DNA from 2 places in the Streptomyces sp. NPDC001717 genome. Region 1 is predicted to be linked to the other one. Evidence: riboswitches for the same ligand, from Rfam matches in the RefSeq annotation. Region 1 holds a riboswitch; the other holds the start of a gene.
What was found. A riboswitch is a leader RNA that binds a small molecule or an ion and turns the genes downstream of it on or off. The one in region 1 is predicted to bind S-adenosylmethionine.

Region 1 (3,967 bases):
TGAACGTTGTGACCCCGGCGGGCGGCGACAGCGTGGCGGCCCGCGGCTGGCCGGGCGTCCTCGACGCCCTGCTGACCGGCCGTGACCTGAGTGCCGACGACACCGCCTGGGCCATGGACCGGATCATGCGGGGAGAGGCCACCGACGCCCAGATCGCCGGCTTCGCGGTCGCGCTGCGGGCCAAGGGCGAGACGGTCGACGAGATCAACGGTCTCGTACGGGCCATGTACGCGCACGCCAACCTCATCGAGGTGCCGGGCCGCACGGTGGACATCGTCGGCACCGGTGGCGACGGCGCCAAGACGGTGAACATCTCCACGATGTCCGCGCTCGTGGTGGCCGGAACCGGCGCGAAGGTCGTCAAGCACGGCAACCGGGCCGCGTCCTCCGCGAGCGGTTCCTCGGACGTGCTGGAGAAGCTCGGCGTCAACCTCAACCTCACCCCGGAGCGGGTCGTGGAGGTCGCGGAGGAAGCCGGCATCACCTTCTGCTTCGCGGTCAAGTTCCACCCGGCCCTGCGGCACGTGGCGGCCGCCCGCAAGGAACTGGGCATCCGCACCACCTTCAACTTCCTGGGCCCGCTGACCAATCCGGCCCGCGTACGGGCCCAGGCCACCGGTGTCGCCGACCCCCGGGTGGCCCCGATCGTGGCGGGCGTGCTCGCCGAGCGGGGCTCGTCCGCGCTGGTCTTCCGCGGTGACGACGGCCTCGACGAACTGACCACCACGGCCACGTCGCACGTCTGGTGGGTCCGGGACGGCAAGGTCGCCGAGCAGTCCTTCGACCCGCGGGACGTCGGCATCGACCTCGTCGACGTCTCGGCGCTGGCCGGCGCGGACCCCTCGTACAACGCGGACGTCGCCCGCCGACTGCTGGCCGGCGAGACCGGCCCGGTCCGCGACGCGGTGCTGCTGAACTCGGCGGCGGCGCTGGTCGCCCTCGACCCGGGCACCGGCACGCTGGAGGAGGAGATCGCGGCCGGCATCACCCGTGCGGCCGAGTCGATCGACTCGGGTTCCGCGCGGGCCGCCCTGGAGCGGTGGGTGACGGCCACCAACCGGTAGGCCCGCCGCAGCCGGGCTGCGCGAGAACGGCGAGAAAGCGACGACCCCGGTCCAGCATGTGGACCGGGGTCTTGCGTTCGGTCGATCTTGTGGCAGGATGCGGATCAGGTCACGAGTGACAGCGTTTAGGCCCCGGCTTGCTGTCCGGCAACCCTCCTTCCGTGGCGGGGTGCCCCGGGTGATGACCAGGTCGTAGGCAGCAAGGCCTACGGCAAGCGCGGATCCCTCGAAACCAGGGGTCCTGGTCTATCGAGGAGCGTTTTCCGTGAGCAAGCGAATGCGATAGGGCGACTCCGCCCCTTCTTCAACCCTCGGATCAGGGTCGTTTCCGCACACCCGCGTACGTCCCCACTTCTCCTCCGAGGTCTCTCCCGTACCCCGGACGGCCGCAGCGCCGCCGTACCCGCGTACGGGCACACCGAAGCCATTCCGCCCTGCCTGCCGGGAGATACCGCCATGTCCGCGACCCTGAACGCCGCCACCGCCGCTGCCGCCGCCACCGTCGACCCCGCCTGTGCCGAACCGCTCGCGGTCCTCGGCCGGGACGTCACCGTCCCGCTCGTCACCGGCGGCGAGGTCACCTACGCGGCCCTCGACTACGCGGCCAGCGCCCCCGCCCTCCAGCGCGTCTGGGACGACGTCGCCGCGTACGCCCCCTACTACGGCAGCGTCCACCGCGGCGCGGGCTACCTCTCGCAGCTCTCCACCGACCTCTTCGAGCAGAGCCGGGCCACGGTCGCCGAGTTCCTCGACTGCCGCCCCTCCGACCAGGTGGTCTTCACCCGCTCCACCACCGACTCGCTGAACCTGCTCGCCGCCGTCCTCCCCGCCGACTGCCAGGTCTTCGTCTTCGAGACCGAACACCACGCCTCGCTGCTGCCGTGGACGAACGCGCAGGTCAGCTACCTCAACGCCCCCCGCACCCCGGACGAGGCCGTCGCCACCCTGGAGCGCGCGCTGGCCGACCGCGACCCGTACGGTCCCGCCCTGGTCTGCGTCACCGGCGCCTCCAACGTCACCGGTGAGCTGTGGCCGGTGAAGGAACTCGCCGCCGCCGCGCACGCCCACGGCGCGCGGATCGTGCTCGACGCCGCCCAGCTGGCCCCGCACCACCCCGTCTCCGTCCAGGACCTCGACGTGGACTGGGTCGCCTTCTCCGGCCACAAGCTGTACGCGCCGTTCGGCTCGGGCGTACTCGCCGGCCGCGCGGACTGGCTCCAGCAGGCCGATCCGTACCTGGCCGGCGGCGGCGCCTCCCGCAAGGTCGCCCGGCGCGAGGACGGCGGCGTCGACGTCGAATGGCACACCACGGCGGCCCGCCACGAGGCCGGCTCCCCGAACGTCATCGGCGTCTACTCCATCGCCTCCGCCTGCCGGGCGCTGACCGAGGCCGGCTTCGACACGCTGGTCGCCCGCGAGCAGGAGCTCATCGGCAAGGTCCGCGCCGGCCTGGCCGAGGTCCCGGCGGTCCGCGTCCTGTCCCTCTTCGGGGACGACGCCCCGCGCGTCGGCGTCATCTCCTTCGTCGTGGACGGCTGGAACAGCTCCCACTTCGCCGCGGCCCTGTCGGCCGAGTACGGCATCGGCGTCCGCGACGGCCTCTTCTGCGCCCACCCGCTGGTCCGCACCCTGCTGGGCAGCGAGCCCCAGGCCCAGGGCGAGTGCGGAGCGCCGGAGGCGGCGCCGGGGGAGCGCTCGCTGAACGCGATCCGCGTCAGCTTCGGCGCGGGCACCCCCGACGAGCACGTGGACCGCTTCGTCCACGCGGTGAAGGAACTCGTCACGGACGGTGCGAAGTGGCAGTACCGCACCGAAGAGGGCCGCTGCGTCCCGGCCGTCTGAGCGGGCCGGACCAGGACCACGACCATGAGCTACTGGGATCCGATCCCCACACTGACCGGCCTCGCGCCCGACGCCGCGTTCGCCAGGTCCCACGGAGTCACCGGCCCCTGGGCGGGGCGCTGGGAGCAGCGCAACTGGCTGAACGTACCGGGCCCGTTCTACGGGGCGGAGACCGACACCTGCCTGACGGGGCGGCTGCACGCGCCGGACCTCGTCCTGTACGACGACCAGTACGGCCAGGAGTTCGTCTACCGCCAGCCCCGAGCGCCGCACGAGGTGCGGGACCTATACGCGGCCGCCACCGAGGAGACCCTCCTCGGCTACCACCACGACGGCGACGCCCACTGGACGCCCGAGCTGGTCCGCGACTGGTGGCGGGAGCGCGGCCGGGTGCGGGAGTGGGCCATGGGAGTGGGCTGGGGCGCGTGGGCGACGTCGGAACGGGAGGAGTTCCGCGACACGGCGGCCGGGGCGCGGGCCTATGCGGCCCACATCGACGGGCCCCTGTCGGAGTACCTGCGCGGCTACGTCTTCCACCTGGCCGAAGGCCGTCCGGTCCGTCCGGGGGAGTCCCTGCCGGATCTCTGACCGCGGCGCCGTTGCCGGGGCGGAGCCCCGAGCTTCGAGCCGCACTGGCGGACGGCAGCAGCCACATCCAGCCCCGCCGCACTGGCGGACGGCAGCAGCCGGACCCGGTACCGCCGACCGCGCCGGAGGCGTCAGGCGTCCAGGCCGATGGCGAACGCCGCCTCCAGGTCGTGCTGGGAGTACGTACGGAACGCCACGTGCGTGTCCGTGGCCTCGACGCCCGGGATCTTGCTGATGCGGCCCGGGATGATGTCCGCCAGGTTCTCGTGGCGGGCCACGCGGACCAGCGCGATCAGGTCGTAGGTGCCGGTGACGGAGTACACCTCGCTGACGCTGTCCAGCGCGGCGATGGACTCGGCGATCTCGGGGATGCGGTCCACGCTGGTCTTGATGAGCACGATCGCGGTGATCACGGCTGGCTGTCTCCCTCGGTGGCCGTCGCTGGTCGACCCACTCTAGTCGTACGCCGATAC
Region 2 (3,967 bases), on a different contig from region 1:
CACGTCCGTGAAGCGCAGTGCCGAGCCCGGCCGCTGGTGCCGGACGCCGTGGCGGCGGTCGCCGCCCGGCAGGGCGCCCCACGCGAGGCCGATCTCGTCGTCCGTCTCCGCGCCGCTGATGAAGGCCGACGCCCAGGACCAGGTGTGGAAGCCGAGCCGGTCCGCGCCGAGCATCCCCCACATCAGCTCGGAGCGGATGTCCTGCGGCAGCATGTCCAGGTACTCCGGCGAGGCCCACGGCGTGTGCGTGAAGTGCGCGATGCGCAGGTCCGGCCGCAGTTCGCGCAACTGCCCGGGGACGAGGGCCAGGTGGTAGTCCTGGACCAGGACGCACGCCCCCTCGGCCGCCTCCTCGGCCAGCGCGGCCGCGAAGGTGCGGTTGTAGGAGACGTAGGAAGCCCAGCGGCGGCGGAAATCGGCGTCGAAGACCGGCTCGCGCGGGACGTCGTACAGGTGGTGGTGGGTGAACCACAGCACCGAGTTCGCGATGCCGTTGTAGGCGTCGTCGTAGACGGTGGGGTCGATCGCCAGCATGCGGACGCCGGGTTCCGAGACCCCCTGGCGGACGGCCTCCCTGTCCGCGTCCGACAGGGCCGCGCAGATCCACAGGGCCTGCGGCTGTTCCGCGAGGGCCGCCGAGAGGCCGGAGACGAGACCGCCCCCGCCGCGCCGGGCGCTGAGCGTGCCGTCGGCGGCGAGGGCGTAGGACAGCGGGCCACGGTTCGCCGCGACGAGTACCTGAGAAGCCATGCGGCACACCTAGCCCGGCCGGGTCCCCCTCAAACCATGCGAAACCTCACGCCGCCTCAAGCCACGCGGCGCAGCGCGTACTCCTTGACGCCCACCATCGGGGGCCGTTCCTCGGTGTCCACCGGATGGGCCCGCGGTACGAATCCCTCCGGTCCCCGCTCGAACTGCGTCAGCTCCGGCCGCACGAGGTGCCCGCGCGAGAGCCGGACCAGGGCCGTGCGGTAGATCGCCGCGGCCATCCGGCCCAGTGCCTGCCCGTCCTGGTGGCGGTGCACGCGTACGCCCACGTCGACCTGGGCGAGCGCGTCCAGGCCGACCGTGTGCAGCGCGTCCACCAGCAGGCCCAGCTCGACGCCGTACCCGACGGGGAAGGGGAGGCGTTCCAGCAGGGAGCGGCGTACGGCGTACTCGCCGCCCAGCGGCTGCACGAAACCGGCCAGCTGCGGCCAGTGCAGGTTGAGGAGGGGGCGGGCCACCAGCTCCGTGACCCGGCCGCCCTGGCCGGGGGCGTCCCCGAGCGGGCGGTCGTACATCGCCTTGACGAACTGCACGTCCGGTTCGGTGAGGAGCGGTCCGACGATCCCGGAGACGAAGGACGCCGAGAAGTCCCGCAGGTCGGCGTCGACGAAGCAGACGATGTCCCCGGTGGTCGCCAGCAGCGAGCGCCACAGCACCTCGCCCTTGCCGGGCAGCGCCGGGATCCGCGGCAGTATGTCGTCGCGGTGCACCACCCGGGCGCCGGCCTTCGCGGCGACCTCGGCCGTCCGGTCGCTGGAGCCCGAGTCGATTACCACCAGTTCGTCGACCAGCGGGACCGGCAGCCCCTCGATCAGCTCGCGCCGGATGGTCTCCACGATCGTCCCGACCGTCGGCTCCTCGTCGAGCGCGGGCAGCACCACGCTGACCGTGGTGCCCGCCGCCCGTTTCCGGTCGAGCAGCTGGTCGAGCGGTCGGTCGGCGGCTGACCAGGAGCGGTCTGCCAGCCAGCGCTCCACCTCTTCCAGCACCCTCAGCACTCCCTGCGTTTCGGCGTTATGGTGCGATATGTGATCCATCTCGCGGTTCGGACAGCAGTCTCACCCGCCCGGACCTTCGGTTACAGTCTTGAACAACGCGAAGGACCGCCGCATGCCGGGGGTCCCCGCGAACAAACGCACCGGCGCGCCATAGAGCGCGTGTGCCGGTGCCATACCGCTCATCCAGAGGGGCAGAGGGACACGGCCCGTTGAAGCCCCGGCAACCCTCCAGTCGGTTCTCGCGATGCGATACGCATCCCGCGGGGTCCCCGGCTAGGGAAGGTGCCAATTCCGTCTCATGGCGAAGTGCGCCATGGGGAAGATGAGGAGAAAGGGCCTCGCCATCATGGCTGCACAGACTGTCGCCACCTCTGTTGACCTCGGACCCGCCAACGGTCTCTCCTGTCGCGAGTGCGGCACCCGCTTCGAGCTCGGTCCCATCTTCGCGTGCGTCGAGTGCTTCGGACCGCTGGAAGTCGCCTACGACCTGCCCACCGGTGACCCCGAGGCCCTGCGCGCCGCGATCGAGGCCGGCCCGAACAACATCTGGCGCTACGCCCCGCTGCTGCCCGTCCCCGCGGACGTGGCCTCCAAGCCCAGCCTGAACCCCGGCTTCACCAAGCTCGTCGACGCGGCCAACCTGGCCAAGGAGCTCGGCGTCACCGGCAAGCTCTACGTCAAGGACGACTCCGGCAACCCGACGCACTCCTTCAAGGACCGCGTCGTGGCCATCGCCGTCGAGGCGGCCCGCGCGTTCGGCTTCACCACGCTCTCCTGCTCCTCCACCGGCAACCTGGCCGGCGCCGTCGGCGCCGCGGCCGCCCGCGCCGGCTTCCGCTCCTGCGTGTTCATCCCGCACGACCTGGAGCAGGGCAAGGTCGTCATGGCCGGTGTCTACGGTGGCGACCTGGTCGGCATCGAGGGCAACTACGACGACGTCAACCGCTTCTGTTCCGAGCTCATCGGCGACCCGCTGGGCGAGGGCTGGGGCTTCGTCAACGTCAACCTGCGCCCGTACTACGGCGAGGGCTCCAAGACCCTGGCGTACGAGATCTGCGAGCAGCTCGGCTGGCAGCTGCCCGACCAGATCGTCATCCCGATCGCGTCCGGCTCCCAGCTGACGAAGATCGACAAGGGTCTGCAGGAGCTGATCAAGCTCGGCCTCGTCGAGGACAAGCCGTACAAGATCTTCGGTGCCCAGGCCGAGGGCTGCTCCCCGGTGTCCGCCGCCTTCAAGGCCGGTCACGACGTGGTCCGCCCGCAGAAGCCGAACACCATCGCCAAGTCCCTGGCGATCGGCAACCCGGCCGACGGCCCGTACGTCCTGGACATCGCCCGCCGCACCGGCGGCGCGGTCGAGGACGTCAACGACGAGCAGGTCGTCGAGGCCATCAAGATCCTCGCGCAGTCCGAGGGCATCTTCGCCGAGACCGCGGGCGGCGTGACCGTCGGCGTCACGAAGAAGCTCATCGAGAACGGCCTGCTCGACCCGACGCTGACCACCGTGATCCTGAACACCGGTGACGGCCTCAAGACCCTGGAGGCGGTGGCCGCCGACAGCGGCCAGACCGCCACCATCCGCCCGAGCCTGGACGCGTTCCGCGCCGCCGGCCTGGCCTGACCACTCCCTACGCACTACCGGAAAGGCAGTGTCGCCATGAGCGTCAACGTCCGCATCCCCACCATCCTGCGCACCTACACCGCCGGCGCCGCCGAGGTGACGGCCGAGGGCGCGACCCTGGCCGAGGTCATCGAGTCGCTGGAGAAGAACCACCCGGGCATCGCCGCGCGCGTCCTGGACGACCAGGGCAAGCTCCGTCGCTTCGTGAACGTCTACGTGAACGACGACGACGTGCGCTTCGAGGGCGGGCTGGAGGCGGCGACGCCGGACGGTGCGGGCGTCTCGATCATCCCGGCCGTCGCGGGCGGCTGCTGACCCGTCGCCGGCGGGTCGTCGACAGGATCTCCATAAATAGAATTGCCCCCTCCGCTGAAAGCGGAGGGGGCAATTCTGCTTGATTGGGCACGGTAGAGTTGGGGAAGTCCCCTCCGCGGTTCTTGCCCGGCGCATATGAACGGGTCGCGTGAGGGTCGACATCTGGTCAATGTGCGGGTGCGGTATGGGGCTTTGGCGAGACATGTCGGGCCCGAGTTGCCCTGGAATATGCCAAATTTTCACTTCATTTCAATGTATCTGGGTG

Region 2: it holds a riboswitch for S-adenosylmethionine, as region 1 does, so the genes downstream of both, thrC (threonine synthase) here and ACFYZL_RS37405 (aminotransferase class V-fold PLP-dependent enzyme) in region 1, are expected to answer to the same signal.

The regions. Positions count from the first base shown of each region.
Region 1 is NZ_JBIAUK010000043.1:25,366-29,332, forward strand. Features, by position in the region: gene trpD (anthranilate phosphoribosyltransferase) at 1-1,064, shown strand, start outside; SAM riboswitch class IV at 1,172-1,288, shown strand; gene ACFYZL_RS37405 (aminotransferase class V-fold PLP-dependent enzyme) at 1,533-2,906, shown strand; gene ACFYZL_RS37410 (ferredoxin) at 2,931-3,494, shown strand; gene ACFYZL_RS37415 (Lrp/AsnC family transcriptional regulator) at 3,626-3,907, opposite strand; gene ACFYZL_RS37420 (rhomboid family intramembrane serine protease) at 3,904-3,967, opposite strand, start outside.
Region 2 is NZ_JBIAUK010000001.1:46,557-50,523, forward strand. Features, by position in the region: gene ACFYZL_RS00235 (trehalose-6-phosphate synthase) at 1-750, opposite strand, end outside; gene ACFYZL_RS00240 (glucosyl-3-phosphoglycerate synthase) at 807-1,757, opposite strand; SAM riboswitch class I at 1,943-2,095, shown strand; gene thrC (threonine synthase) at 2,113-3,387, shown strand; gene ACFYZL_RS00250 (MoaD/ThiS family protein) at 3,424-3,702, shown strand.